Regions from separate parts of the Streptomyces sp. NPDC057854 genome, predicted to be linked through region 1. Evidence: riboswitches for the same ligand, from Rfam matches in the RefSeq annotation. Region 1 holds a riboswitch; the other holds the start of a gene.

Region 1 (13,988 bases):
AGCGGCGGCTGCGCGCCGCCGTCCGCTGGTACGCCCCGACCGGGCAGGCCAAGGGGTGGCGGCTGTGGATCGAGGCGTGGGCGGCCGGGCTGCGCGACCCGGAGCTGCGCCGGGTCGCGGCCGGCCTGGACCGGGCGTGGAAGGCGGCGCTGGTCTCGGTCATCGAGGAGGGGGTGGCCGCCGGCGAGTTCCCGTGCCCCGATCCGGCCAGTGCCGCCTGGCGGCTGACCGCGTACCTCGACGGGCTCGCCGTCCAGACGACGGTGTACGCGGGCGGTCTGTCCCGGACCGCGATGCTGCGGTGGGCGGACGAGGCGCTCGCCCGCGAGCTGGGCCTCCCGGCGCCGCCGGCGGTCAGAGGAGTTCGTACACCGCCGACACGGTGACCTGCTCCTCGATCTCGCCGGGGGCGAGCGGGACGGTCGGCTCGTCGGCCGGCATGGACGGCACCGCGCCGTGGCCGGGCCGCAGGGAGTCGCCCTCGCTGAGCGAGATGAGCCGGCCGAGGCGGTGGCCGCTGAGCCGGGCGTGCTGGGACGCCTTCTCGTACGCGTCCTGGTAGGCAGCCTCGCGGGCCTTGGCGCGCAGTTCCTTCGGGTCGGCGACGTCGAAGACGACGCCGTGCACCCGGCCGGCGTCGCCGGTGGCGTCGTTGACGGCGCCGACGACCTGGCCGGCCCGGTCGATCCGCCGGACCTTCACGGAGAACGTCTGCCCGGCCTGGTAGCCGGTCACCTTGGACTCGCCGCCGGTCGTCTGGGTGTAGACGGGGGTGAGGGCGAGGCTGTCGGTGCGGATGTCCCGGTCCTCGACGCCCTCCTTCCGCAGGACGGCGAGCAGCGCCTCGGCGGCGGTGCTCTGCGCGGCCATCGCCTCCTTCGCGGTCGCCCTGGTGACCTCGACGCCCACGGAGAGGATCGCCAGGTCGGGGGCGGCGGACGCGCTGCCGCTGCCCGTGACGGTGACCGTCGCCGGGGCCTCGGAGCGGGCGGCGGCCCGCGGGGCGGAGCGGTCCGGCGCGGCGGCCAGGGCGGGCGCGGCGGAGCCCAGGAGCAGCCCGCCGAGGACGGCGGTGGCGGCGAGGAGCCGGGCGGCGCGGACGCGGTGGTCCGGGAGGGCGGGCACGGGGCGGTGCGGCACGGGCGGTCCCTTCGACGGATGGGTGCCGGTGGCTCCGGCGGGCACATCCCAGCACCCGGAGGCGCCGCCTCCCGGGCGCCACTCCTGACCGGCGCCGCCCTTCACCTCTCCGTACCAGCGGCCGGGCCGCTCAGGTCTGGACGAGCGGCTCGTACACCTCCGCGCCGATGCCGAAGGTCCAGGCGACGCCCTCCCGGGCGGTCCGGGTGGCGGGCGGCACGCGGAGCCAGTAGGTGCGGTGGCTGCCGTCCGGTTCGGGCGTCGAGTTGACCACCTCGACCATGACGACGTCCTCGTCGTCGGCGAGCGCGATCCGCCAGAGCACGCCCGTCTCGTCGCGGCCCTCGGGGCGGGCCCCGGAGTCGGCGAGGAAGCGCTCGTAGCCGTAGAACTCCAGCATGACGCGGCGGAGTTCGGCGTTCTCCTCGGTGCGGATGCGCTCCGGGTCGAGGTCGGCGAGCCCGGCGAGGAAGCCGGGGGTGACCGGCATGCCGCGCCACGCGTGGAGGGCGAAGCCGTCCCGGTGGGCGAGGGCGGGGCCGTCGCCGCGGTCGAGCCGGCCGGCCTCGTCGCGGTGCAGTGCGACGGGGCGTTCGCAGACGACGGCGACGTTCTCGTACGGCCACCACCAGCCGGCCTGTCCGGCGACGGCGGCGAGCCCGGCGAGCCGGGTCCCGTGCCCGTCGAAGGCGGCGAGCCAGGCGGCGTCCTGCTGGCCGAGCACCGCGTCGTACAGCAGCTCGCGGGCCGCGGTCGCGGCGGGCGCGCCGGCCTGAGCGCGCTCGTCGAGCGCCTCCAGGACGGCGGCTCTGACCCGCTCGGCGAGCGCCCGCGTCGGCTCCCAGAGCCGGGCGCCGGTGGCCTGCCAGTGCGCGGTCCAGCCGGCCGGGCCGAGGGTGTCGTGGAGCCGGCGCCGCTCCTCCGCCCAGGGCAGGGTCCGCACCTCCTCGCGCACCGGCCGCCCCCGGTCCGTGAGGCCGGCGACCAGTTCGACGGCGGCGAGCGGCGAGTCCGCCCAGAGCACCCGCGCGGGCGCGGGCAGTCCGGCGCTCGCGTAGGCCAGCCGGACGCCGTCCTCGACCGCGGCCCGGTCGGCGGGCCCGGTGGCCGCGGCGACACGCCGCCACTTCTCGTACATGTCCCCGTCGTTCATCGTCCCGTCCCCCATCTCGCCTGCCACTGCCTGTCCCTCCGTCTCGGTCCCTGGTCCCCGGTCCCTGTCCTCAGTCCGCCACGAGCCGGTACGCGCCCGGCACGTACTCCCGCTGCCGCACCACCCGGTACCAGCCCTTCGGCAGGACGATCGTGGCGTGCTCCTCGTGCACGAGCCGCCCGCCCTCGGGCAGTTCGAGCAGGAACGGGCCGTACGGCCCCGGCTCGCGCACCAGCCGGCCGGGCCCCGGGATCGCGTGGGCGTGCCCGGTGACCTCGCCGAAGGCCAGCACCAGCCGGCCGCGCCCGTCCCTCGGCTCGCCGCGCGCGTCCTTCGCCCGGCCGGGCACGGCCCGCTCGTCGACGGGCACGATCAGCACGTCCCCCTGCCGGTACATGGCTCTCCCCTTTCCCGTCCGGGTCCCACTGCCCGAACACGAGAACGACGCTAGAGGCCGCCACTGACAACGCGTCCGCTCCCGCCCCCGCCGCCCCCCGCTGTCAGTGCCGCTTGGTAGAACTCTTGCCGTCAGTCCGTACAGCCGTCCGTCGTCTGGAGCACCGTCATGACCATTGGGGCCTATCTGGAGGAGTTCCACGGCCTCCCCGTCTTCGACTTCGCCGGCGCCGAGCCGGGCGACGCCCTCCCCGACGCCGCGGCGGTGGCGTGGCGGGTGTCCGGCCCGACGTACCGCGACGCCGACGACCCCGAGTGGGACGGCCTGTTCGGGCAGTTCCTGAAGAGCGTCGACACCCGCCGGGTCCGCGCGATCGTGGTCGGCGGCTGGGAGGACGCGTACGAGACCTCCTCCGCCGGGATCGTCACCGCCCTGATCGCCGCGAACGACCGCCTGACCGGCCTGGAGGCCGTCTTCCTCGGGGACATGACGGTCGAGGACTGCGAGATCTCCTGGATCGTGCAGTCCGACGTGACGCCGCTGCTCGCCGCCTACCCGGCGCTGCGGGAGCTCGGGGTGCGCGGCGGCAGCGGGCTCGCCTTCCCGTCGGTGCGCCACACCGGCCTGGAGACCCTGGTCGTGGAGACCGGCGGGCTCGGCGCCGAGGTGGTGCGCGGCATCGCCGGCAGCGACCTGCCCGCCCTGGAGCGCCTGGAACTGTGGCTGGGCACCGACGAGTACGGCGGCGACTCCTCCCCGGCCGACCTGGCGCCGCTGCTGTCCGGCGAGGCGTTCCCGGCCCTGCGCAGCCTGGGGCTGTGCAACAGCGTCATCGAGGACCAGGTGGCGGCGGCGGTGGCGAGCGCGCCGGTCGTCGCCCGGCTCGACAGGCTCGACCTCAGCATGGGCGTGCTCACCGACGAGGGCGCGGCGGCCCTGCTCGACGGGCAGCCGCTCACCCACCTGCGGGAGCTGGACCTGTCGCACCACTACTTGTCTGAGGCGATGGGCGCACGGCTGACGGCCGCGCTCGCCCCGCACGGCGTGCGGGTGGTCCTGGACGACCCGCAGGAGCCGGAGGACGACGGCGACGGGGACGTCTGGCGCTACGTCGCCGTCGCCGAATGACCGGCGGCCCGCGCCTCGTCGTCGTCGGCGATCCGGCGGGCCGGCGCGTCGCGTTCTTCCAGGACGCGCTGCGCGCCGCCGGGCTGCCCGGGGCGCGGGTCGTCTCCTGGCTCGACGTGCTGGCCGGCCGGGCCCGCCTCGCGGCGGGCGAGACCGTGCGCGTCGACTCGCCCGGGGAGGTGCCGGAGGTGGACCGCCTGCTGCGGGACGCCGACGACCCGGCCCGGGTGGAGGGCGGCCGGCTCTGGTACGAGCGGTTCACCGCCGCCGTCGCCGGGCTCGCGGCCGAGGCCGCGCGGGCCGGCGCGGTGCTGGTGGACGATCCGGCGGAGACGGCGGTCCTCTTCGACAAGCGGCTCACCCACGGCCGGCTCGCCGACGCCGGGGTGCCGGTCCCGGCGTCGCCGACCTCGGGCCCCGGCGGGGCGCCGGTGCGCGGCTGGGACGACCTGGTGGCGCTGACGGCCGCGGCCGGGCTGCGCCGGGTCTTCGTGAAACCGGCCCACGGCTCCTCCGCCTCCGGGGTCCTCGCCCTGGAGACGGCGGCCGGGGGCCGGGTGCAGGCGACCACCTCGGTGGAGCGGGACGGGGCCGGACGGCTCTTCAACTCGCTGCGGGTGCGGCGCTACACGGGGGCGCGGGAGGTCGGCGCCCTGGTCGACGCGCTCGCGCCGGACGGGCTGCACGTGGAGCGCTGGCTGCCGAAGGCGGTGCAGGGCGGCCGGGCCGCCGACCTGCGGGTGGTGGTGACCGGCGGGCGCGCCACGCACGCCGTGGTCCGCACCAGCCGCTCCCCGATGACCAATCTCCACCTCGGCGGCGCCCGCGGCGACCTGGCCGCCGCGCGGGCGGCGATCGCCGCCGCCGGCGGGCGCTGGGAGGACGCCGTCGCCGTGTGCGAGCGGGCGGCGGCGGCCTTCCCGGGCACCCGCTGCGTCGGCGTGGACCTGCTGCCGGGCGCCGGCTGGCGCCGCTTCGCGGTCGGCGAGGTCAACGCCTTCGGGGACCTCCTGCCCGGCCTCACCGGCCTCCCCGGCAGCGGCGCGGAGGGCCTGGACACGTACGGTGCCCAGGTCGCCGATCTGCTGCGCGCCTCCGGGACACCGACATCCAGCACCACAGGAACGAGCACCACCCCGTGAACCAGCCCGACATGAACGAGATCGTCGGCAGCCATGACCTGCTCCTGGTCACCCTCGACACCCTCCGGTACGACGTGGCCGCCGAGCTGGCCGCGGCCGGCCGCATCCCGAACCTGGCCCGGCACCTGCCGGGCGGGCGGTGGGAGCGGCGGCACGCCCCCGGCAGTTTCACCTACGCCTCCCACCAGGCGATCTTCGCCGGTTTCCTGCCGACGCCGGCGGTGCCGGGGCCGCATCCGCGGCTCTTCGCGGCCCGGTTCGCGGGCAGCGAGACCACCGCGGACGGCACCTTCGTGTACGACTCCCCCGACCTGGTGTCCGCGCTCGCCGCCGAGGGTTACCGCACGGTGTGCGTGGGTGGCGTCGGGTTCTTCAACAAGCGGCCGCCGCTCGGCTCGGTGCTGCCCGGTCTGTTCCAGGAGAGCCACTGGGAGCCGTCGTTCGGGGTGGCGTCGCCGACCTCGTTCGAGGCGCAGGTGACGCGGGCGGAGGAGGTGGTGGCCGCGCTCCCGGCCGGGCGCCGGCTCTTCCTCTTCGTGAACGTGGCGGCCCTGCACCAGCCCAACTGGTTCCACACCCCGGGCGCGCGCCGCGAGGCCGGCGACACCCGGGCCACCCACGCGGCGGCGCTGGAGTACGTGGACCGGCACATCGGGCGGCTGTTCGCCGCGATGTCCTCCCGCCGCCGCTGCTTCGCGATCGTCTGCTCGGACCACGGGACGGCGTACGGCGACGACGGGTACACGGGCCACCGGCTCGGCCACGAGGTGGTGTGGACGGTGCCGTACGCGCAGTTCACGCTGGACGGTCCCCGGGAAGGAGCCGCCGCGTGACCGGCACCGCGCACCCGCGTCCGTACCGCTCGTACGTCTACGCCTACCCGCACAAGACGGCGTACCGGCCGCTGCCCGAGCGGCCGGAGCTGGCCGCGCTGTGGGCGGACGAGCCGAAGGACGCCCTCTCGCTGTACGCGCACATACCTTTCTGCGAGGTCCGCTGCGGCTTCTGCAACCTCTTCACCCGGATCGGCGCCCCGGACGAGCTGACGACCCGCTACCTGGACGCGCTCGGCCGGCAGGCCGCGGCGGTCCGGGAGGCGCTGGGCGACGCGGCGCCGGTGCGGTTCGCGACGGCGGCGTTCGGCGGCGGCACGCCGACCTTCCTGACCGCCGCCGAGCTGGAGCGGCTGTGCGACATCGCCGAGCACCGCATGGGCGCCGACCTGCGGGCGGTGCCGCTCTCCGTCGAGACCTCGCCGGCCACCGCCACCGCCGACCGGCTCGCGGTCCTCGCCGCGCGCGGCGCCACCCGGCTGAGCATCGGGGTGCAGAGCTTCGTGGACGCCGAGGCGCGGGCGGCGGTCCGGCCGCAGCGCCGCGCGGACGTGGAGGCGGCGCTCGGCCGGATCCGGGACACCGCGGTGCCGGTGCTCAACATCGACCTCATCTACGGCATCGAGGGGCAGACCGAGGAGACCTGGCGGTACTCGCTGGACGCGGCGCTCGCCTGGCGGCCCGAGGAGCTGTACCTGTACCCGCTGTACGTGCGCCCGCTGACCGGGCTCGGCCGCTCGGCCCCGGCCGAGTCGGACCGGGAGTGGGACGAGCGGCGGCTGCGGCTCTACCGGCGGGGCCGGGACCACCTGCTGGCGCACGGCTACGAGCAGGTGTCGATGCGGATGTTCCGGCGGGCGGACGCGGGCCCGGCCGGGCCCGACGACTACGCCTGCCAGACCGACGGCATGATCGGCCTGGGCTGCGGCGCGCGTTCGTACACGGCGGCGCTGCACTACTCCTTCGACTACGCGGTCGACATGCGGGAGATCCGGTCGATCATCGACGCCTACACGGAGACCGCCGACTTCTCCCGGGCCGAGGTGGGCCGGTGGGTGGACGGCGGCGAGGCGCGCCGCCGCCACCTGCTCCAGTCGCTGCTGCAGGCCGAGGGCATGGAGCTCGCCGGGTACGAGAAGCGGTTCGGGTCGGGCGCGCACGAGGACTTCGGCCCGGAGCTGGAGCGGTTCGCCGGGTACGGCTGGCTGGACGGGTCGGCGCCGGACGGGCTGCTGCGCCTGTCGCCGGAGGGCCTCGCGCACTCGGACGGCCTCGGTCCGGAGCTGTTCTCCCCCGCCGTACGGGCCGCGATGGCCGCGTACGAGCCGAAGTAGGGGGCGGGCGTGGACCTGACGCTGCTGTACCGGGGGCCGCTCGCCTCCTGCGACTACGACTGCCCGTACTGCCCGTTCGCCAAGCGGCGGGACAGCCCGGAGGCGCTGCGGGCGGACCGGGCGGCGCTGGAGCGGTTCACCGGCTGGGCGGCCGGGCAGACCGGGGACCGGCTGCGGATCCTCTTCACGCCGTGGGGCGAGGGGCTGGTCCGCTCCTGGTACCGGCGGGCGCTGGTGGAGCTGTCCCGGCTGCCGCACGTGGAGCGGGTCGCGATCCAGACCAATCTGAGCTGCCGGACGTCCTGGCTCGACGAGGCCGACCTGGACGCGCTGGCCCTGTGGTGCACGTACCACCCGGGCCAGACCCCGTACGACCGCTTCCTCGGGAAGGCGCTCGACCTGGCGGACCGCGGCGTCCGGTTCAGCGTCGGCGTGGTGGGGCTGCCCGAGCACCACGCGGAGGCGCTGCGGCTGCGGGCCGCGCTGCCCGACCACGTCTACCTGTGGGTGAACGCGGCCGAGGGGCACACCTACACCGACGCGGAGGCGGCGGCGTGGACGGGCATCGACCCGCTCTTCCCGTACAGCCGGCATCCGCACCGCTCGGTGGGGCTGCCGTGCCGGACCGGCGCGTCGGTGGTGTCGGTGGACGGCGACGGGACGGTGCGGCGCTGCCACTTCGTCAAGGCGGAGCTGGGCAATCTGTACGACGGCTCGTACCGGGCCGCGCTGCGCCCGCGCGCCTGCCCGCTCGCCGTCTGCGACTGCCACATCGGCTACGTGCACCTGGAGACGCTGCCGCTGTACGACGTGTTCGCCGGCGGGGTCCTGGAGCGGATCCCCGCCGGCCGCCCCTGGACTACAGGGGCATGAGGTCGGGACGCTTGGCCTCGACGTGGTCGCCGGAGCTCTCGCCGCGCAGCCGCCGGCCGATCCACGGCACGAGGTACTCGCGCGCCCAGTGGATGTCGTCCCGCCGGACCTCCAGCGGGCCGCGGGCGGGCAGCGGCGGCCACTCCTGGTCGGGGTCGGCGGGCACCGGCAGGCCGAGGACCTGCGCGGCGCGCAGCGCGACCCGGGTGTGCCCCTCGGGCGAGAGGTGCAGCCGGTCGTCGTCCCAGGCGCGCCGGTCCTGGACCGACCGCAGCGACCACAGGTCGAGGACCGGGCAGTCGTAGCGGTCGGCGATGGCGCGGACGTGGGCGGTGTACGTGGCGATCTTGCCGCGCAGGTGCTTGAGCACGGGTACGCCGCGGGTGTCGAAGCCGGTGGTGACCATGACGGTGCCGACGGCGGAGGTGAGGTCGCGCACGGCCCGCTCGAAGCGCTCGGCGACGTCGTCGGGGTCGGTGCCGGGGCGGATGATGTCGTTGCCGCCGGCGCAGAAGGTGACCAGGTCGGGCGCGAGCTCCTTGGCCCGGGGCACCTGCTCGGTCACGATCTGGTCGAGGAGTCGTCCGCGGACGGCCAGGTTGGCGTAGCGGAACTCCTGGTGGTCCGGCAGCTGGTCGGCGAGGAGCACCGCGAGGCGGTCCGCCCAGCCGACGTAGGTCCCGTCGGGACCGGGGTCTCCGACGCCTTCCGTGAAGCTGTCGCCGATCGCCGCGTACGACCCGAATGCACCGAACGCGCTCTTGTCTGTTTCTCTCGAATCGTCTGCCACGGCAGCACATCCTCCCCTTTCGGGTGTGTCCTACGCGACCGTAAGGAGGGGTTGACGGTGGGTGATATATGCCACCGATAAAGAATGTGCCAAGCCGGAATAGGGCGGAGGCCCGGCACCAGGGGGTGCCGGGCCTCCGCCGGGGCCGGCCGGACCGCGTCCGGACGGGGGTGCGTCAGATGGAGACGCCGTGCTGGCGCAGGTAGGCCAGCGGGTCGATGTCGGCGCCGTAGCTCGGCGAGGTGCGGATCTCGAAGTGCAGGTGCGGGCCGGTGGAGTTGCCCGTGGAGCCGGAGAGGCCGATCTGCTGGCCGCCGCTGACCGACTGGCCGGCGGAGACGGCGAGGGAGGAGAGGTGGGCGTACTGCGAGTAGTTGCCGTCGGCGTGCTTGATGACGACCTCGTTGCCGTACGCGCCGCTCCAGCCGGCGGAGACGACCGTGCCGGCGCCGACGGCGCGGACGGTGGTGCCGGAGGAGGCGATGAAGTCGGCGCCGGTGTGGTAGCCGGAGGACCACATGGAGCCGGAGGCGCGGTACGGGGTGGAGACGCCGCCGGTGACGGGGGCGACCCAGCCGGAGGAGGCGGGCTGCGCGGCGGCCGGGGCGGCGGCGCGCTCGGTGGAGCGGGTGGCGCGGGTCTGCTCGCCGGCGGACCGCGTCTTCTGGACGGCCTTGCGCTCGGCCTTCGGGGCGGCCTTGCGCTCGGTCTTCGCGGCGGCCTTCGGGGCGGCCTCGGCGGCGGCCTTCGGCGCGGCGGCCTTGGCGGTGTTCTTGGCGCCGAGGGTGAGCTTCATGCCCGGCAGGATCAGCGACGGGTCCTCGCCGACGACCTGGCGGTTGTCCGCGTAGAGCTTCTGCCAGCCGCCGGCGACGCCCTGCTCGGCGGCGATCTTGGACAGGTAGTCGCCGGCGACGACGGAGTACGTCTTCGGAGCGGCGGCCTTCGCGGCCGGGGCGGCGGCGGGCGCGGCGGCCTGGACCTGCGCGGCGGCGCTCACGACGGCGGCGGGGGCGGCGGCCGGGGCGGCCTGCTCGGCGGCGTGGGCCCCGGTGGCGCCGATGAGCGGCAGGGCGACGACGGCGCCACCGGTGCCGGCGGCGACCAGGCCACGGGTGATCAGGGTGGACTTCGGACGGCGGTGCTTACCCTTCGCGGGCATGGCGAATTCCTCTCCGGCGCCTGCGAGGTGAGCTGTCGGGTTCGGACTGGAGATGCCCGGCCGCGTTTCTCACGCGGCTTCACCCCGAGCCGTCCTGCGTTCGCGGGACCGGCGTACTTCCTTGGGTCCCCCGCTCCTGCCGTGCGATGGGATGGGGTCGAATTCCGGACGGTGGCAGGATTCGGCGGTCCGACCGGATTGACGGCGACGCTAGACGAGCGGGGTCGGCGCGAACAAGCCGCCGAATTCTCCGGGCATTCCGGGGCGATCTTCGAGCCCGGAATTCCGGTCACCCTCCGTGGATGACGGACCCTCGATTCCCTTTTCGCGGAGGGGGATTGGTCCGGGCGGTCGGCCACGATCCGTCACTTCTATGACGCTGCTCACGCGCCGGACGCCATCTCCCCCTCAACCAGGGCGGGTTATCCCAAGCATCCCAATACGGACAGATCGCCCATTGCTGCTCAGGGGGGTGCGCCGCACCCCCCGGCGCCGGGATGATTGCGGGGGGAACCGATCTCGTTCCCCGCCCCGCGAACGCCTACCCCCAGGAGCATCCGTGACGCAACAGCTGCCGCAGGTCCAGTCGCCCTTCGAGCCCGGCGAGCCCGAGCTCGCGGAGGTCCGCAACTTCCGGGACGTGGGCGGCCTGCCGACGACGGACGGACGCGCCGTCCGGCCCGGCACCCTGTTCCGCAGCGGCCACCTCGCCGACGCCACCGAGTCCGACGCGGCCTTCCTCGCCGGCCTCGGCCTGCACACCGTCTTCGACTTCCGCAACGCCGCCGACGCCAAGGTGGAGGGGCCCGACGTGGAGCTCCCGGGCGTACGGAACGTGAACATACCGCTGAGCGACCCGGCCGACGGCAAGGAGTTCTGGCGGCTGGTCCGGGAGGGCGACCTCGACACCCTGCGCGGGCTGCTGGGCGAGGGCAGGGCCGCGGAGCGGATGATCACCTCGTACCGCAGGATGGTCGTGGAGCGGACCGCCGAGCACAGCCGGGTGCTGCACGCCCTCGCCGACGACGCCGTCCCGGCCCTGATGCACTGCGCGGCCGGCAAGGACCGCGCCGGGCTCTCGATCGCGATCACCCTGCTCGCCCTGGGCGTGGAGCGCGCGGCGATCGAGGCCGACTACGTGAAGTCCGACGCCCCGCACCGCCGCTACAAGGTGCGCCGTAGCCCCACCGCCCGGGACGGGATGGCGCCCGAGGTGGTGGAGCTGCTGAGCCCGCTGTTCGACGCGCGGGTGGAGTACCTGCGGGCCGCCTTCGAGACGATCGACGCGACCTGGGGGTCCGTGGACGTCTACCTCGCGGAGGGCCTGAAGCTGGCGCCCGAGACCCGCGAGCGGCTGCGCGAGCGGTTCCTGACGGAGGCGTGAGCGCCCCGGGACCGCTTACTGGTTCTGCCCGCCGAGCATGAAGAGCAGGTAGAGGAAGGCGGCGAAGAGGTGGCCGGCGACCAGGTACGCGAAGAGGCGGAGCACCAGCCCCTTGGGGAAGCGGCCCTCCCCGCGCTCCTCTCCGGTGACCGGACGGGAATGCGCTGACTTGTCGGACATGTCGGTCAACCCTTCGGGGTTCAGCGGGAATGCGGGGCGCCGCCGCCCAGGCACAGTTCGGCGGCGGGGCTCTGCAGGAGGGTGTGGACGAACAGCACCTCGGCGCCGGCGCGGCCGGCCGCGCCGATCCGGTGCGGGGTGAGCGAGTCGAAGTGCGCGCTGTCCCCGGGATCGAGCAGATGCACGGTCTCGCCGAGCGCGAGCCGGACCTGTCCGTCGAGGACGTGCAGCCACTCCTCGCCGGGGTGGACGCGCACGATGTCGGCCCGGGTGGCGTACGGCACGTGCACGCGGAGGCACTGCAGGGCGCGCCCGGCGCCGCCAGCCTGCCGGTAGATCCAGCCGTCCGCCTCGACCGGCTCGGACCGCCCGGCCCGGATCACCGGGTCGCGCTCGGGCGGGGCCTCCCCCAGCAGCTCGGCGACCGTCGTACCGTAGATACGGGCGAGGGCCAGCAGCATCGGCAGCGACGGCTGCCGGTTCCCGGTCTCCAGCCGCGAGAGGTGCGCCGGGGAGAGCCCGGCGCGCTGGGCGGCGGCCTCCAGGGTGAGCCCCCGGCGCCGGCGCAGGGCCCGCAGCTGCGGGGCGACGTCGGGCACGAGCTCGGGGGCGGCGGTTTCCGGGGCGGAGCCCCGGGGGACGTGGTCCATGCGTCCATTCCGCCAGGATCGTGCCTCTGAGGCAAGTTTCTTGCCCCAGAGGCAAAAACCTTCGGATGCGGACGGCTCAGCGCTGCGCGACCGCCTGCTTGACCAGTGTCTTCCCGAAGTCCCACAGCAGTCCCCCGCCGCCGTGGGCGTCCTCCATCACCGCCGTGAACGCGGTCACGAAGCGGTCCACGTCCGCCTCGTCGATCACCAGCGGCGGGATCAGCTTGATCACCTCCAAGTGGTCGCCGGAGACCTGGGTGAGGATCCGGTGCCGCTGGAGCAGCGGCACCACCACCATCTGCGCGAAGAGCCCCTTGCGGGCCGTCTGGAGCATCGCCCACCGGCCGCGCAGCGCCAGCGAGCTCGGCCGGCCGAACTCGATCCCGATCATCAGCCCCCGGCCCCGCACCGCGTGCAGCAGCTCGTACCGGGGCACCAGCTCCTCCAGCCGGCCCTTCAGCAGCCCGCCGACCCGCCGCACGTGCGCGACCGTCCCCTCGGACTCCATCACCGACAGCACCGCGAGCCCGGCCGCCATCGCCTGGGCGTTGGAGCCGAAGCTGGCCGAGTGCACCAGGACCCGGTCCATCGAGGAGTAGACCTTCTTGAAGATCCAGTCGCGGCCGAGGGTGGCGCCCACCGGCACGTACCCGCCGGAGAGCGCCTTCGCCACGCACACCAGGTCCGGCTCGACGCCGTCCTCGTGCTGGTACGCGTAGAAGTCGCCGGTCCGGCCGAGGCCGGTCTGCACCTCGTCGGCGATCAGCAGCGCCCCGTGCCGGCGCAGCAGCGCCTGCGCGGCGGCGAGGAAGCCGGGCGGGGCCTCGTGGACGCCCTTGCCCTGGATCGGCTCGACCACGAAGGCGGCCACGTCGCCCCTGCGGAGCTCGCGCTCCAGGGCGTCGAGGTCGCCGAGCGCGATCGCAGTGTCGGGCAGCAGCGGGTCGAAGCCGGCCCTGAAGCCCTTCTCGCCGTTGACGGAGAGGGCGCCGGTGGTGAGCCCGTGGAAGGCGTGGTCGCAGTAGACGACCCTGGGCCGGCCGGTGGCGTACCGGGCGAACTTCAGCGCGGTCTCGACGGCCTCGGTGCCGCTGTTGCCGAAGAAGACCCGGTCGAGGTGGGGGCTGTGGGCGAGCAGCCGCTCGGCGAGCAGTCCGGGCAGCGGCGGGCAGTCGAAGCGGGTGAGGTCCGGCAGGTCCGCGTCGAGGACGTCGTGCAGGGCCTTGCGGACGACGGGGTGGTGCCGGCCGAGGCCCATGACGCCGAAGCCGGCGAGCATGTCGAGGTGGTCGTTGCCGTCGGCGTCCCAGAAGTGGGCGCCGGCGGCCCGCTCGTAGACCTTGTCGAAGCCGATGGTGTGCAGCATCCGGGGCAGCTGCGGGTTGAGGTGGCGGGCGTGCAGCGCGTACCGCTCGCCGCCGCGCTCGGCGAGCAGGGCCCGCAGGTCGAACCCGTCGGTCATGGTGCGCCCCTCAGCTCCCCTGGACGGTCTCGCGGACCGCCCGCAGCGACTCCTTGAGCGAGCCCATGGTGGCGAGGACGGCGGTCGGTTCGTAGCCGCAGTGCGCCATGCAGTTGGCGCACCGCGGGTCCTTGCCGCGGCCGTACTTGTCCCAGTCGGTCTCCTCGACGAGTTCGCGGTAGGTGGGGACGTACCCGTCGCTCATCAGGTAGCAGGGGCGCTGCCAGCCGAAGAGGGAGTAGTTGGGGATCGCCCAGGCGGTGCACGGGAAGTCGGCCTTGCCTTCGAGGAAGTCGAGGAAGAGCGGCGAGTGGTTGAGCCGCCAGCGGCGCCGGTTGCCGCCGGCGAACGCCTTCCGGA
Region 2 (13,988 bases), on a different contig from region 1:
CAGGCCGAAGCGGGCGAGCGCCGGGTTCGGCTTGACGCCGGCGGTCCACACGATGGTGCTGGAGTCGACCTCGAGGCCGTTCTTGAGCACGACGTGGCCGTCCACGCAGGAGTCCATGGAGGTCTCCAGGTAGATCTCGATGCCGCGGCTCTCCAGGTGCTCCTTGCCGTACTGGCCGAGCTTGGGGCCGACCTCGGGGAGGATCTTGTCGGCGGCGTCGACGAGGATGAAGCGCATGTCCTCGCGGGACACGTTGGTGTAGTACTTGGCCGCGTCGCGGGCCATGTCCTCGACCTCGCCGATGGTCTCGGCGCCGGCGAAGCCACCACCGACGAAGACGAAGGTCAGGGCCTTGCGGCGGACCTCCTCGTCGGTGGTCGAGTCGGCCTTGTCCAGCTGCTCGAGGACGTGGTTGCGCAGCCCGATGGCCTCCTCGATGCCCTTCATGCCGATGCCCTGCTCGGCGAGGCCGGGGATCGGGAAGGTGCGGGAGACGGCACCCATCGAGATGACCAGGTAGTCGAAGGGCAGCTCGTACGCCTCGCCGACGAGCGGCGCGATCGTGGCGACCTTGCGGTCCTGGTCGATGGTGGTGACCCGGCCGGTGAGCACCTCGGCTCCGCGCACGACGCGCCGCAGCGGGACGACGACGTGGCGCGGCGAGATGCTGCCGGCGGCGGCTTCGGGGAGGAAGGGCTGGTACGTCATGTACGACCGCGGGTCGACGACCGTGACGGTCGCCTCGGCGTAACGCATCTTCTTGAGGATGCGCCGCGCGGCGTACAGGCCAACGTACCCGCCGCCTACGATGAGGATCCTGGGACGCTCCGTGGTGCTCATGCCATCGAGTATCCACCCACCCCCGGGGGTCACCTCGTGCGCCCCTTCACAAGCTTCCGCGGGTGCTCTGCTACACTCCGCCGCCCACGTGATCCATGTCATGGTCGTGCAAAGGAACCAGGGTGCGGGGGCGAACGTTGTTCACCCCTACTGAACTGGTCCGGAGAGCCGCCGTTAACGCTGAACCGGCGGGTGCGTTCACACGATGGAAACATCGAGCGAAGTGGCCTCCGCGCCTGCGAAAGGGCCCTGATGACCCCCCGGGGAGGCCGGAAGACCTCCCTTCGGCGCCATCAGGGCCCTTTTCCTTGTGAAGAACTTCACGAAGCTTTCCCGACGGGGTGTCGCCGGGGGCCTCGATAGCTGCCCGCTATGCCACGGATAGGGCGATCCCATCGAGGATGTCGTGCTCGCTGACGACGACCTCGGCGGCTCCGACGCGCTCCACGATCTCCTGGAGGACCAGGGCGCCGGCCACGATGACGTCGACCCGGCCGGGGTGGACGACGGGGATCGCGGCCCGCTCGTCGTGGGTGGAGGCGAGGAGCCGGCGGGTGACCTCGGCGACCTGCGCGGCGGAGATCCGGGAGTGGTGGACCTTCTCGGAGTCGTACTCCGGCAGCCCGAGGGCGATGGCGGCGACGGTGGTGACGGAGCCGGCCAGGCCGACGAGGGTGTCGGCGGTGTCGAGCGGGACGGTCTCGGCGGCGAGGTCGAGGGCGGCGCGCACGTCGGCGCGGATGGCCTCGGCCTCCTCGGCGGTCGGCGGGTCGTGCCGGACGTGCCGCTCGGTGAGGCGGACGCAGCCGATGTCGACGGAGCGGGCGGCCTCGACGTGCCGGTTGCCGACGACGAACTCGGTGGAGCCGCCGCCGATGTCCACGACGAGGCGGCGGTCGTCGCCGCGCAGTTCGCCGGTGGCGCCGGTGAAGGAGAACGCGGCCTCCTGGTCGCCGGTGATGACCTCGGGCTCGACGCCGAGGATCGACACGACCCCGTCGACGAACTCCTGCCGGTTCTCGGCGTCGCGGGAGGCGGAGGTGGCGACGAAGCGGACCCGCTCGGCGCCCAGCTCCTCGATGACGGCGGCGTACGCGCGGCAGGCGGCGAAGGTCCGCTCCAGCGCCTCGGGGGCGAGCCGGCCGGTCTTGTCGACGCCCTGGCCGAGCCGGACGATCGTCATCCGCCGGTCCAGCTCGATCAGCTCGCCGGTCTCCGGGTGCACGTCGGCGACGAGGAGGCGGATGGAGTTGGTGCCGCAGTCGATTCCGGCGACCCGGGTCATTCCGCGGTCTCCTTCTTCTCGGCGCACGGGTTCACGCACGGGCCCTTGGCCCACCACTCGGGGAGCATGGCCAGGGCCTCGTCGCCGAACGGGTTGACGCCCGGGCCGGCGACGAGCGCGTGGCCGACGAGGACGTGCAGGCACTTCACGCGGTCGGGCATGCCGCCGGCGCTGGGGAAGCCCTCCAGGACCTCGATGGCGTCGCGGCGGGCGAGGTAGTCCTCGTGCGCGGCGCGGTAGGCGGCGGCGAGCTCCGGGTCGGTGGCGAGCCGGGCCTGCATCTCCTTCATGACCCCGTTGGCCTCCAGGGTGCCGATGGCCGAGGCCGCCCGGGGGCAGGTGAGGTAGTACGTGGTCGGGAAGGGGGTGCCGTCGGGCAGCCGGGGCGCGGTCTCGACGACGTCCGGGTTGCCGCAGGGGCAGCGGTGCGCGATGGCGCGCAGGCCGCGGGGCGGCCGGCCGAGCTGGGCCTCGAAGGCGGCGACGTCCGCCTCGGTGGGCTCGGTGCGTGCGGTCTGCGGAGGGGGCGTTTCCAAGGTGGGTCCTACAGTCGGGTCGGTCAGCGGCGGTCGGCGTTGTCCACGCCGTCCCAGAGGTTGTCGTACCAGGGGCGGTCGGACGTGCCCTGGTCGGCGCGGGGGCGGTCGGCCGCCCCGGGGTCGTTCACGGTGAAGCCGGTCTCGCCGGGGAGCACGTAGTGGAGGTGTTCGCGGGCGAGGCGGCGGACGTACGCGGGGTCCTGGAGGCGGGCCTTCTCGTCCCGCAGCTCCTCGACCCGGCGGGCGGCCTCGGCGGCCTTGCGCTCCTGGTCGGCGATCTCGCCCTGCTGGGAGACGTAGCTCCGTATCGGGTAGGCGAGGGCGACGACGAGGGAGCAGACGACCAGGGCGAGGAAGGCGGCGCGGCCGGTGAGCCGGGAGCGGCGGGCCTGGCGCCGGGTCTGGGAGCGGTAGACGCGGGCGGCGGTCTGTTCGCCGATCAGCCTGAGCCGGGTCGCGGTCGAGAACCGGTCCCCGTTCTTCACGGCCATGTCCTGCCGCCTCCCCTGTCTCCGGTCTCCCTCACACGTCCGTCCCCGCACACGGTACGGGACCGGGTGCGGGGACGGACGGAACTGCGGTGCCGGGGCAGGTCAGCCCTTGAAGCGCGGGAAGGCGCTGCGGCCGGCGTAGACGGCGGCGTCGTCGAGGATCTCCTCGATGCGCAGCAGCTGGTTGTACTTGGCGACGCGCTCGGAGCGGGCCGGGGCGCCGGTCTTGATCTGGCCGCAGTTGGTGGCGACGGCGAGGTCGGCGATGGTGACGTCCTCGGTCTCGCCGGAGCGGTGGGACATCATGCACTTGAAGCCGTTGCGCTGGGCGAGCTCGACGGCGTCGAGGGTCTCGGTCAGCGAGCCGATCTGGTTGACCTTGACCAGGAGGGCGTTGGCGGACTTCTCCTCGATGCCGCGGGCGAGGCGCTCGGGGTTGGTGACGAAGAGGTCGTCGCCGACGAGCTGGACCTTGTCGCCGAGCTTCTCGGTGATGACCTTCCAGCCGGCCCAGTCGTCCTCGAACAGCGGGTCCTCGATGGAGACGAGCGGGTACGCGGAGACGAGCTCCTCGTAGTACTCCGTCATCTCGGCGGCGGAGCGCTCCTTGCCCTCGAAGAGGTACTTGCCGTCCTTGTAGAACTCGGAGGCGGCGACGTCCAGGGCGAGGGCGACGTCCTTGCCGGGGACGTAGCCGGCCTGCTTGATGGCCTCCAGGATGAGGTCGAGCGCCTCGCGGTTGGAGCCGAGGTTGGGGGCGAAGCCGCCCTCGTCGCCGAGACCGGTGGACAGGCCCTTGGTCTTCAGGACGGACTTGAGGGTGTGGTAGACCTCGGTGCCCCAGCGCAGCGCCTCGGAGAAGGACTCCGCGCCGATCGGGGCGATCATGAACTCCTGGATGTCGACGTTGGAGTCGGCGTGCGACCCACCGTTGAGGATGTTCATCATCGGAACGGGCAGCAGGTGCGCGTTCGGGCCGCCCAGGTAGCGGAAGAGCGGGAGGTCGCTGGCCTCGGAGGCGGCGTGCGCGACGGCGAGCGAGACGCCGAGGATGGCGTTGGCGCCGAGCGACGACTTGTCCGGGGTGGCGTCCAGGTCGAACATGGCCTGGTCGATCAGGCGCTGCTCGGTGGCGTCGTAGCCGACGAGCTCCGGGCCGATCTGCTCGATGACGGCGAGGACGGCCTTCTCGACACCCTTGCCGAGGTAGCGGTTCTGGTCGCCGTCACGGAGCTCCAGAGCCTCGAACGCACCGGTGGAGGCACCGGACGGCACGGCAGCACGGCCGGTGCTGCCGTCGTCGAGGCCGACCTCGACCTCGACCGTGGGGTTGCCTCGGGAGTCCAGGATTTCCCGGGCTACGACGACGTCGATGGACGGCACGAGCATCTCCTTCTGGGATGTGACGCTAGGTGTGACGCAGGGGTCGCAAGGTCTCGTTCGCCTTGCGACAAGAGCCTAACCGGCTCCGGCGCTCCGGCCAGCCGACCGCCCGTCCCCTGGGACGAAAAAGGGCCCAAGAGCACGCATCGGAGGACGAAAGACCCGGGAACTACCGGGCGGTAACGCCGGAACCCCGGTCCGGAGCCACGGGGGAAGGGGGCTCGGGACCGGGGTGGTCACCGCGGGAGGGTCGTCGGGTGCCGGTGAGCCGCCGGACTCACCGCCACCGCGGCTCCTTACTTGAGGTGGAGCTGCTGGCCCGGGTAGATCAGGTCGGCGTTCTCGACGACGTCCTTGTTGAGCTCGAAGAGCTCGGCCCAGCCGCCCTCGACGCCCTGCGCCGCGGCGATCTTGCTGAGGGTGTCGCCGGCGACGACCTTGTACTCGCCGTCGCCCTTCTTGACCTTCTTGCCGGTCGGGGTGGTGACGGTCTTCTTGGCGGCGGCCTGCGGGGCGGCCTGCGCGGTGCGCTTCGGGGCCTGGCGCTGCTCGCTGCGGGTGGCGGACTGCTCCGAGGAGCGCTCGGGGGCGCTCTGGCGCGGGGCGGCCTGCTGGGTGCTCTGCTGCTGGGTGCTCCGCTGCTGCGGAGCGGCCTCGGCGGAGCCGCCGTCGTAGGAGGCGGAGGAGAGGCCGACGCCGCAGCTCGGCCAGGCGCCCTTGCCCTGGCCCGCGAGGACCTTCTCGGCGATGGCGATCTGCTGCGACTTGCTGGCCTGGTCGGCGGTGGCGGCGTAGGCGGTGCCGCCGTACGCGGCCCACGTGGAGGCGGAGAACTGGAGGCCGCCGTAGTAGCCGTTGCCGGTGTTGATGGACCAGTTGCCGCCGGACTCGCACTGGGCGACGCGGTCCCACTCGGAGGCGGTGGCGGCCGAGGCGGTGCCGGCGGCCATCAGCGGGGCGGCGACGGCCGCGCCGGTGACGCCGACGAGGGCGACGACGCGGGTGGCCTTGGAGGGACGACGACGCTTGCCCGTGCCGGAGAACAGCATGGAGTTTCCTCTTCACCGACGCCTGTGAGGTGAGCTGTCGGGTTCGGGCTGGAAGAGTCGCCCGGCCGCGTGTCCTAGCACGCGGCTTCACCCCTAGCCGGTCCTGCGGCCGTCGCTGTCGACGGCCGGGCCCGGCACGAACCTTGGGTCCCCCACTCCTGCCTGCGGCGCTTTCGCGACGACAGTTCCCGGCGGCCGACGGCAGGACTCGGCGTTTCGGTCGACGGGGCCCGCGGTGGCGAGCGGTGTCGACCGTAGACACACAGGTGCTCGAAGTTCAAAGAGGCTCACGACGGACAAAACGCCCTTCCTTGCCCTCCGTCAGACCTCGTTTGCGCAGGTGAGAGCTGACGGAAGCAAAGTTTGCGGACGTGACACGCCAGTTGGGGCGAAGAGACCCATGTCTCACTTTCCCAAAATCGGACATACGCCCCTGAAACGGCCTCACTTCTCCGACGAAGGGACCGTCAGTTCCAGGCTCTGACCAGGGAGGATGAGATCCGGGTCGGTGCCGACCGTCTGGCGGTTGGCGTCGTAGAGGGCATCCCAGCCACCCGGAAGGTCGTTCGCCTGCGCGATCTCCGACAGGGAGTCACCCGGCCGCACGGTGTAGGCGTCAGCCTCGTCCGCGTTGACGGGGGTTGATACGACCTTGTCCGCAGCTGCGGCATGTCGCCCGGATTCCTGACTGGTGTCCGACTTGCCGGTTTCCTCCGGGGCGGCCTCGCCCCGGTGCTTGCCCGTCCCGGGCGCGGCCGACGCCACGTCAGACCCCTCCGTGCCGGGGGCCGCCGGGGTGGTGGGCGCCACGGGGGCGCCCGAGCCGTCCGGGGTGCCGACCGGGGCCTCGGGCGTGCCCGTGGAGGCGTCCGGGGCGCCGGGCGCGGTGGTCGCCGGCAGCGGCGTGACGCCGACCCCGGGGGCCGTGGGCGCGGTGGACGTGTCGGGGGAGGTGGGAGAGGTGGGCTTCGCCGGGGCCGTGGCGGACCCCGACGGCGCCTTCCGCGCCTCCTCCGTCTCCGCGGCCGTCTCCGCGGTCTCCGCCCGCCCCGTGGAGTCGGCCGGCGTGGTGGCCGGGGCGGACGTCTCCGCGGTCTCCCCGGCCGCCGGGCGCTCGGCGGGGGCGGTGGCGGTGTCGGTGCCGGCGGGCGTGCCGCCGGTGCGGTTCGACTCGGGCGCCACGCCGCCCTCTTCCTCCCGCGGGACCACGGGGCCGGGGTGCACGCCGGTCGCCTCGCCGTCGTTCTCCAGGCCGGCGATGGGGGCGCAGGTGGCCCAGGCGGTGCTGCCGGAGGCCAGGGCCCGCTCGGCGACGGTGATCTGCTGGGCGCGGCTGGCGAGGTCGGGGCTGGTGGCGTACGCGAGTCCGCCGTGCCGCTCCCACAGCTCCTGCGTCATCTGGAGCCCGCCGAAGGCCCCGTTGCCGAGGTTGGCGCTCCACTGGCCCCCGGACTCGCAGGCGGCGACGCGGTCCCAGGTGGCCGCGTCGGCGGCGGAGGCGGATCCGGTGGCGAGCAGCGGGAGCGCCAGGGCGGATCCGGTCACTCCGGCGGTGACGACGATCGCGGGAGCCTGGCGGGGTCGACGGTGTCGTCCGTTTCCGGAAAGCATGTCGGGGCCTTTCGCGTGACGGCGGGTCGGCGGTGACGCCTGGGACGGCCGGGGTCGGGCCGAACGTTGGCGCGAACGTAGCCGCATTCGAACGTCCGTCACAAGTCGATGGCCGCGCGATCACGTGAAGATCACATTTCTGATCCTCCGTCACCCGCCGTGCGGGGGTGCGGACGGGGTGCGGATGGGGTGAACTCGACCGGAAGCGTGCGCAATCCGCGCATGATGAGCCCGCCGCGCCACCGCAGTTCGTCCGGATCGGCGCCGAGCCGCAGGTCGGGCAGGCGGGTCAGGAGGGTGGCGAGCGCGGTCTGGCCCTCCAGCCGGGCGAGCGGCGCGCCCAGGCAGTAGTGGATGCCGTGCCCGTACCCGAGGTGCTGGTTGTCGGTGCGGGCGAGGTCGAGGGTGTCCGGGGCGCCGAAGCGGTCCGGGTCGCGGTCGGCCGCCGCGAGGACGACGAGGACGGGGTCGCCGGCCGGGACGGCCTGGCCGCCGAGGGTGAGGTCGGTGGTGGCGTACCGCCAGGTCGCCAGCTCCACCGGCCCGTCGTAGCGGAGCAGTTCCTCGACGCCGGTCTCCAGGAGCCCGGTCTCGCCGGCGGCGAGCGAGGACTGGAGGAGGGCGCGCTGCTCCGGGTTGCGGAGCAGGGCGTAGGTGCCGTTGCCGATGAGGTTGATGGTCGTCTCGAAGCCGGCGAAGAGCAGCACGAAGCACATGGCGACGGCCTCGGCCTCGGTGAGGTGGTCGCCGTGGTCGGAGGCGCGGATCAGCCCGGAGATGAGGTCGTCCGCGCCCTCCTCGCCGAGGGTCTGCCGCTTGCGGTGGATCAGCTCCGCCAGGTATCCGCGGATCTTCTTCACCGACCGCGCGACCCCGCCCCGGGGTCCTCCGCCGTGCCGGATCATCATCCCGGCCCAGTCGCGGAAGTCGTCCTGGTCCTCGGCGGGGACGCCGAGCATGTCGCAGATGGCGTAGATGGGCAGCGGGAAGGCGTACTCGTGGATGAGGTCGGCGCTCCCCCGCTCCGCGAAGGAGTCGATGAGCCGGTCCGCCAGCTCCTGCACGCGCGGCGCGAAGGCGGCGACCCGGCGCGGGGTGAACGCCTTGGACACGAGCCGCCGCAGCCGGGTGTGGTCCGGCGGGTCGATGTTGAGCAGGTGGGTCATCAGGCCGGCGCTGCGCTCGCCCGGGATGCCCGTCTTGCCGGGTTCGGCGTGGTGCACGGGGTTCTTGGAGAGCCGCTGGTCGGCGAGGGCCTGCCGGGCGTCCGCGTACCGGGTGACGAGCCACGCCTCGACGCCGCTGGGGAGGGTGGTGCGGTGCACGGGCGCGTGCTCGCGCAGCCAGGCGTACGCCGGGTAGGGGTCGCTCGCGAACTCCCAGCTGAAGAGGGCGGGGACGGGCCCTTCACCGGTTCCGGAGACCGGGCAGCCGGCCGGGGCGGGGTCCGTGCGGTGCGTTCCCGGCGTACCGGACGCCTCCGGCGTACGGGGTGTACGGGGCTCATGGGGCGTGCCGGGCGTCGGGGCGGGTCCTTCACTCACGCCCCGACCGTACCGTCCGGTCCCCGGCGGCCCCGCGGCCGACCTGACGTCATCACCGCCCGGTGATCACGCCGTGACGGCGCGTGCCCTACATTGCCCGCGTGGACCTCCCCTTGCTGAGAAGCACGTTCGCGGTCGTCGAGAGACGGGCCGAGCACGCCGTCACGTACTTCTACTCGCACCTGTTCTGGCGCAACCCGGGCGTGCGGGAGCTCTTCCCGGAGGACATGGGCCCGCAGCGGGACCGGCTGTTCGCCGCACTCACCTATGTGGTGACCGCGCTGGACGAGCCCGGGCTGGCCGCCTACCTGGGGCGGCTGGGCCGCGACCACCGCAAGTTCCTCGCCACGCCCGCGCTCTACGCGGCGGTCGGCGAGAGCCTGCTGGCCGCCTTCGCGCACGCGGCGGGGTCGGCGTGGACGGTGGAGGCGGAGAAGGCCTGGACGGAGGCGTACGGGCGGGTCGCGGAGCTGATGCTGCGGGGCGCGGAGGAGTCCGCGGCGGCCGGGGATCCCGCGTGGTGGGACGCGGACGTCGTCGGGCACCGGCGGCACGGCGGCGACCTGGCGGTGCTGACCCTCCGCCCGCGCCGCCCGTTCCCCTATCTCCCGGGCCAGTACGCCGGCGTCAGCTCGCTCCGGGTGCCGCGCGTGTGGCGCACGTACTCGCTCGGCAACGCGCCCCGCGCGGACGGCACGCTCGACCTGCACGTGAGCCGGGTCCGGGGCGGGGCGATGAGCACGGCGCTGGTGGACGAGGTCCGGCCGGGCGAGACGCTGCGGCTGAGCGCGGCCGGCGGCGCGGCGGTGGCGGCGACGGCGCCGGGCGGGCTCCGTACCTATATATGCGCGGGTACGGGCTGGGCGCCGGTCAAGGCGCTGCTGGAGGAGGCGGCCGGCGCGGACCCGGCGGCCGAGGGCCGGATCTTCATGGTGGCGCGCTCCCGCGAGTACCTGTACGGGCGGGCGGACCTGGAGCGGCTGGCCGCGCGGCTGCCGGGGCTGCGCGTCACCCTGATCACCGCGGCCCCCCGCCACCACCGGGACCAGGCGACCGAGCGGCTGCTGACGGCGCTGCGGTCCTGCGGGCGCTGGCCGGACCACGACGTGCACCTGGCCGGTCCGCCCGGTTTCCTCGCCGAGGTCACGGAGGTCCTGGAGGAGCTGGGCGCGGATCCGGCCCGCACCCGCCACGACGTCCTGCCGCCGGCCGGCCGGTTCGGTACCCGCCCGGCCTCCCGTGCCGAGTGGCTGCTCCAGCCGCCGGCGGTCCGCTGGCACGACCCGGCGGCCCGGGCCCCCGGCGGGTTCTGACGCCGTCAGCGGCGCGCGAGCCCGCGCCGGGTGAGCTCCGGGGTCTCCGGCTGCCGCGCCTCCACCTCCGCCTTGAGGTCGGCGAGGGTCTGTGCGGCGAGCTCCCGGCGCCAGGCCAGCTCGCCGCGGCGCATGGCCCGGGAGATGGCGCAGGTCGCGCGGTAGTCGACGCCGGCCCGGCCGTCCGGGCCCTGCCGCAGGATCTCCTGGCAGCGGAACGCGTCCTGCGGCCCCTCGATCGCGGTCACCACGTCGAGGACCGTGATGTCACCGGGGGCGCGGGCGAGCCGGAAGCCGCCGCGCGGGCCGGTGGTGGAGGTGAGGATCCCGGCCCGGACGAGGGCCTGGAGCTGCTTGTTGAGGTAGGCCGCGGGCAGGGCGTGGAAGGCGGCGAGCCGGGTCGCCGTGACCGCCGCCCCGTCCTCGGCCCAGGCCAGGTTGAGGCAGCTGTGCAGCGCCCACTCGACGCCCTCGCTCATCTGCATGTTCTGGATACTACCCATCCGGGATCCGGGGCGGCGGGCCGTCCGCCGCGGGCCTCACAGCTCTTCGGCCGCCCGGATCGCGTCCCGGTACGCCCGGGCCGCCGCCCGCAGCGCCGCCTCCGGGTCGACGCCCTCGGCCTCCGCGCGGACCGCCAGGGCCAGCAGTTCGTAGCCGATGCCGGTGCCCTCCGGGAGCGGCACGCCGAGACCGGCCGTGCGGACCCGGCTCGCGAGCTTCGCGGCCAGCGCCAGCCCCGGCTGCCCGACCGGCACCCCGTCGGTCACCGACTCCCGGCCCTTCTCGACGGCCTTCGCGGCCAGCCAGTGGGCGCGCACGTCCTCCGGGGTCTCGGCGGTCTCGTCGCCGAAGATGTGCGGGTGGCGCTGGATCAGCTTCTCCACCAGGGTCCCGGCCACGTCGTCGACGGAGAACGGCTCCTCGGCGTCCTCCTCGGCGATCCGCGCGTGGAAGACGACCTGGAGCAGGACGTCCCCCAGCTCCTCGCGCAGCTCGTGCCGGTCGCCGGCCTCGATCGCCTCGACCAGCTCGTACGCCTCCTCGATGGCGTACTTGGCGAGGCCCCGGTGCGTCTGGAGCGAGGACCAGGGGCAGCGGCGGCGGATGACGTCCATGACCTGGACGAGGTCGAGGAGGCGGGCGCCCGGCAGGTCGTACGAGCCGGGCAGCAGCTCCAGGTCGGGCATGGCGACCCGGCCGGACCCGGCCAGCCGCGCCAGCCCGTCGGTGAGCGCGCCGTCGCCCTCGCCGGAGGGCAGCACCAGGACGGTACGGCCTCCGGCGCAGGCGGCGACCAGCTCCTCCGCGGTGGGGCGGGCGTGCTCGACGGCGACGCCCGCCTCCCGCAGGTAGGGCAGCTGGGGGTGGTGCTCGTCGGGGCAGAGGACCCGGTCGGCGCTCCGCAGCGCCTCCCAGGCGGGCCAGGACAGCAGTCCGGGCGCCACCCGGTGGCTGGCGGTGAGCAGGACGACGCGGCCGGGGTTCTCGGAAGTCACCCTTCGAACCTACCCCGGGCGCGGGGTCAGCCCGGCAGCTGCTCCGCCCCCGCGGCGCCCTGCCCCTGGGTGACCCTGGTCAGCCAGGGGGCGGTGGCGGCGCCGGTGTCGAGCTGGACCTTGGTGTCGTCCCAGGCGCCGTAGCGCGGGTTCACGTCGATGTCGAGGGACTTCGACGCGGCGGCGAACAGCTCCTGGAGCTTCTGCTGGCCCTCGGGGGTCTCGGTGATCCCCTGCTTCTCGATGATCTTCGTCATGAGGACGTTGCGCCGGACGACGTCGTCGATCTGGCCGGGGGCGACGCCCTGCTGCTGGAGGAGGACGGCCTCCAGGCCCTCCTCGCCGCCGTTCTCCCGGACGAACGCCTCGCGGGTCTCCTGGAGTTCGGCGCGGCTGGCGGAGACGCCCTGGTCGGCGGCGACCCGGCCGAGGATGCGGTCGAAGATCATGCCGTTGAGCTTCTGCCGGCCGAGGTCGCCGGTCGCGGCGATCAGCTGGGCGGCCTGCGGGGACGCCGACTGGGCGTCCCGGGCGGCCTTCACCTCGGCCTGGAGGCTCGCGACGTCGATCCGCTCGCCCCCGACGACCGCCGCCGCCCCTGGATGGGCCTCGCCGCCGCACGCGGTGAGCAGCGGGGCCGCGGCGAGGAGCGCGGCGGAGAGGACGAGCGCGGTGCGGCGGGGCGCGGAGCGGGCGTGGCGGCGGTCGCGGCGGTGCAAAGGAGCCTCCCGGGCTGGTCGTGCGTCAGTTGGACGACCTTGCGGTGATCGATGGTAGGGAGTCGCCGGGACCGTAGCCACCACTTCGCGGGGACAACTTCCGCGTCACCGCGTCACCGGGGTCACTTCCGGACGACCGTCTCCCACAACGAGGCACCCGCCGCCCGGGTGTCGGCCCGGGCGTCCTCCTTCTCGCGGCCCGCGTGCGTCTCGGCCACCAGGTAGTGCGGCCGGCGCTTCACCTCGTAGTAGATGCGGCCGACGTACTCGCCGATCAGGCCCACCATGACCATCTGCACGCCGGCCAGCGCGGTCACGGCGACCAGCAGGGTGACGTAGCCGGGCGTGTCGACGCCGTGCGCGAGCGCGTCGGCGACGATCCAGCCGGCGTAGGCGAGGGCGAGCGAGACCAGCAGCAGGCCGAGGTAGACGGCGGCGCGCAGCGGCTTGTTGTTGAAGGAGAGCAGGCCGTCGAGGCCGTAGTTGAGGAGCTTGCCGAAGGTCCACTTGGACCGGCCCTCCTCGCGCACCGCGTTCTCGTAGGCGAAGGTCGTGGTGCGGAACCCGACCCAGGAGAACAGGCCCTTCGAGAAGCGGTTGTATTCGCCGAGCCCGAGGATCGCGTCCACCGTGCGCCGCGACAACAGCCGGAAGTCGCCGACGCCGTCGACGAGTTCCACGTCGACGAGCCGGTTGATCGCCCAGTAGTAGAGGCGGGCGGTGAGGGTGCGGGTGACCCGGTCGCCCTCGCGGGTGCGGCGGGCGACGACCTGGTCGTACCCCTCGGCGTGCAGCGCGACCATCCGGTGCACCAGCTCCGGCGGGTGCTGGAGGTCGGCGTCCATGATGACGACGGCGTCGCCGGCCGCGTGCCGGAGGCCGGCCAGCATGGCGGCCTCCTTGCCGAAGTTGCGGCTGAAGGAGACGAAGCGGACCCGGGCGGGGTCGGCGGCGGCGAGGTCCCGCAGGATCGGGAGGGTCCGGTCGCGGCTTCCGTCGTCCACGTAGACGATCTCGAACTCGCCCTCCAGGGCGTCGAGTTCCTTCGTCACATGGGAGTGGAAGCGGGCGAGGACGTCCTCCTCGTTGAAGCAGGGGACGACGAGAGAGAGCAGCACACCCGACACCCAAAGGCAGACCGGTGACCCGCCCGCCCCCCACGGGTGACGGCGGAGCGACCATTGCGTGAACTGCCCCGCGGCGGCGGTCCGGAGCCCCTCCGGCGCTGCGATATTCGACCCGCCATGCGAACTGCTCTGCGAATCCGTCCCACCGCCGCCACCGCCGGCACCCCCGCGGACCCGGCCGCCCCGCGCCGCGCCACGGCCGCCGCCTGCGCCCTCGCCGGGCTGCTCGCCGCCGCCGCCGTCTGCGCGGGCGACGCCGCCGCCCGGGTCTTCCCCTTCGGCCCGCGCCACCGGTCCGTGAACGACCTGGCGAACCAGTTCCTCCCCTTCCACACCCACCTGTGGGACCTGCTGCACGGCCGCGCCGACGGCGGCCCGCTGCTGAACTGGCAGGCGGGCTGGGGCACCAGCTTCCTCCCCGACTACGGCACCTACCTGTCCAGCCCGCTGGCGCCCCTCGTCGCCCTGGCGCCCCGCGCGGACGTCGAACACGCCCTCTACGCGCTCACCGTCCTCAAGACCGCCCTGGCCGCCGCCGCCACCGCGTTCCTCCTGCGCCGCCTCTCCACCGCCCCCGCCTGGTGGTGG

The links. Region 1 has a riboswitch for cyclic di-AMP ahead of ACFVQZ_RS30270 (peptidoglycan DD-metalloendopeptidase family protein). Riboswitches for the same ligand answer to the same signal wherever they lie in the genome.
Region 2: it holds a riboswitch for cyclic di-AMP, as region 1 does, so the genes downstream of both, ACFVQZ_RS04900 (transglycosylase family protein) here and ACFVQZ_RS30270 (peptidoglycan DD-metalloendopeptidase family protein) in region 1, are expected to answer to the same signal.

The regions. Positions count from the first base shown of each region.
Region 1 covers NZ_JBHVMF010000026.1:24,012-37,999, forward strand. The annotation lists gene ACFVQZ_RS30220 (TetR/AcrR family transcriptional regulator) at 1-386, shown strand, start outside; gene ACFVQZ_RS30225 (SIMPL domain-containing protein) at 355-1,140, opposite strand; gene ACFVQZ_RS30230 (DUF6745 domain-containing protein) at 1,271-2,293, opposite strand; gene ACFVQZ_RS30235 (hypothetical protein) at 2,364-2,690, opposite strand; gene ACFVQZ_RS30240 (STM4015 family protein) at 2,859-3,818, shown strand; gene ACFVQZ_RS30245 (STM4014 family protein) at 3,815-4,960, shown strand; gene ACFVQZ_RS30250 (STM4013/SEN3800 family hydrolase) at 4,972-5,793, shown strand; gene ACFVQZ_RS30255 (STM4012 family radical SAM protein) at 5,790-7,127, shown strand; gene ACFVQZ_RS30260 (STM4011 family radical SAM protein) at 7,137-8,000, shown strand; gene ACFVQZ_RS30265 (SGNH/GDSL hydrolase family protein) at 7,987-8,790, opposite strand; gene ACFVQZ_RS30270 (peptidoglycan DD-metalloendopeptidase family protein) at 8,966-9,952, opposite strand; cyclic di-AMP (ydaO/yuaA leader) riboswitch at 9,957-10,121, opposite strand; gene ACFVQZ_RS30275 (tyrosine-protein phosphatase) at 10,512-11,336, shown strand; gene ACFVQZ_RS30280 (DUF6126 family protein) at 11,352-11,516, opposite strand; gene ACFVQZ_RS30285 (helix-turn-helix transcriptional regulator) at 11,537-12,166, opposite strand; gene ACFVQZ_RS30290 (aspartate aminotransferase family protein) at 12,243-13,628, opposite strand; gene hpnH (adenosyl-hopene transferase HpnH) at 13,639-13,988, opposite strand, start outside.
Region 2 covers NZ_JBHVMF010000002.1:121,450-135,437, forward strand. The annotation lists gene ACFVQZ_RS04875 (NAD(P)/FAD-dependent oxidoreductase) at 1-840, opposite strand, end outside; gene ACFVQZ_RS04880 (Ppx/GppA phosphatase family protein) at 1,211-2,125, opposite strand; gene ACFVQZ_RS04885 (DUF501 domain-containing protein) at 2,122-2,661, opposite strand; gene ACFVQZ_RS04890 (septum formation initiator family protein) at 2,685-3,155, opposite strand; gene eno (phosphopyruvate hydratase) at 3,258-4,544, opposite strand; gene ACFVQZ_RS04900 (transglycosylase family protein) at 4,835-5,587, opposite strand; cyclic di-AMP (ydaO/yuaA leader) riboswitch at 5,592-5,767, opposite strand; gene ACFVQZ_RS04905 (transglycosylase family protein) at 6,032-7,132, opposite strand; gene ACFVQZ_RS04910 (cytochrome P450) at 7,330-8,742, opposite strand; gene ACFVQZ_RS04915 (globin domain-containing protein) at 8,844-10,055, shown strand; gene ACFVQZ_RS04920 (RrF2 family transcriptional regulator) at 10,061-10,540, opposite strand; gene ACFVQZ_RS04925 (nucleoside triphosphate pyrophosphohydrolase) at 10,595-11,554, opposite strand; gene ACFVQZ_RS04930 (SurA N-terminal domain-containing protein) at 11,581-12,273, opposite strand; gene ACFVQZ_RS04935 (glycosyltransferase family 2 protein) at 12,396-13,391, opposite strand; gene ACFVQZ_RS04940 (YfhO family protein) at 13,518-13,988, shown strand, end outside.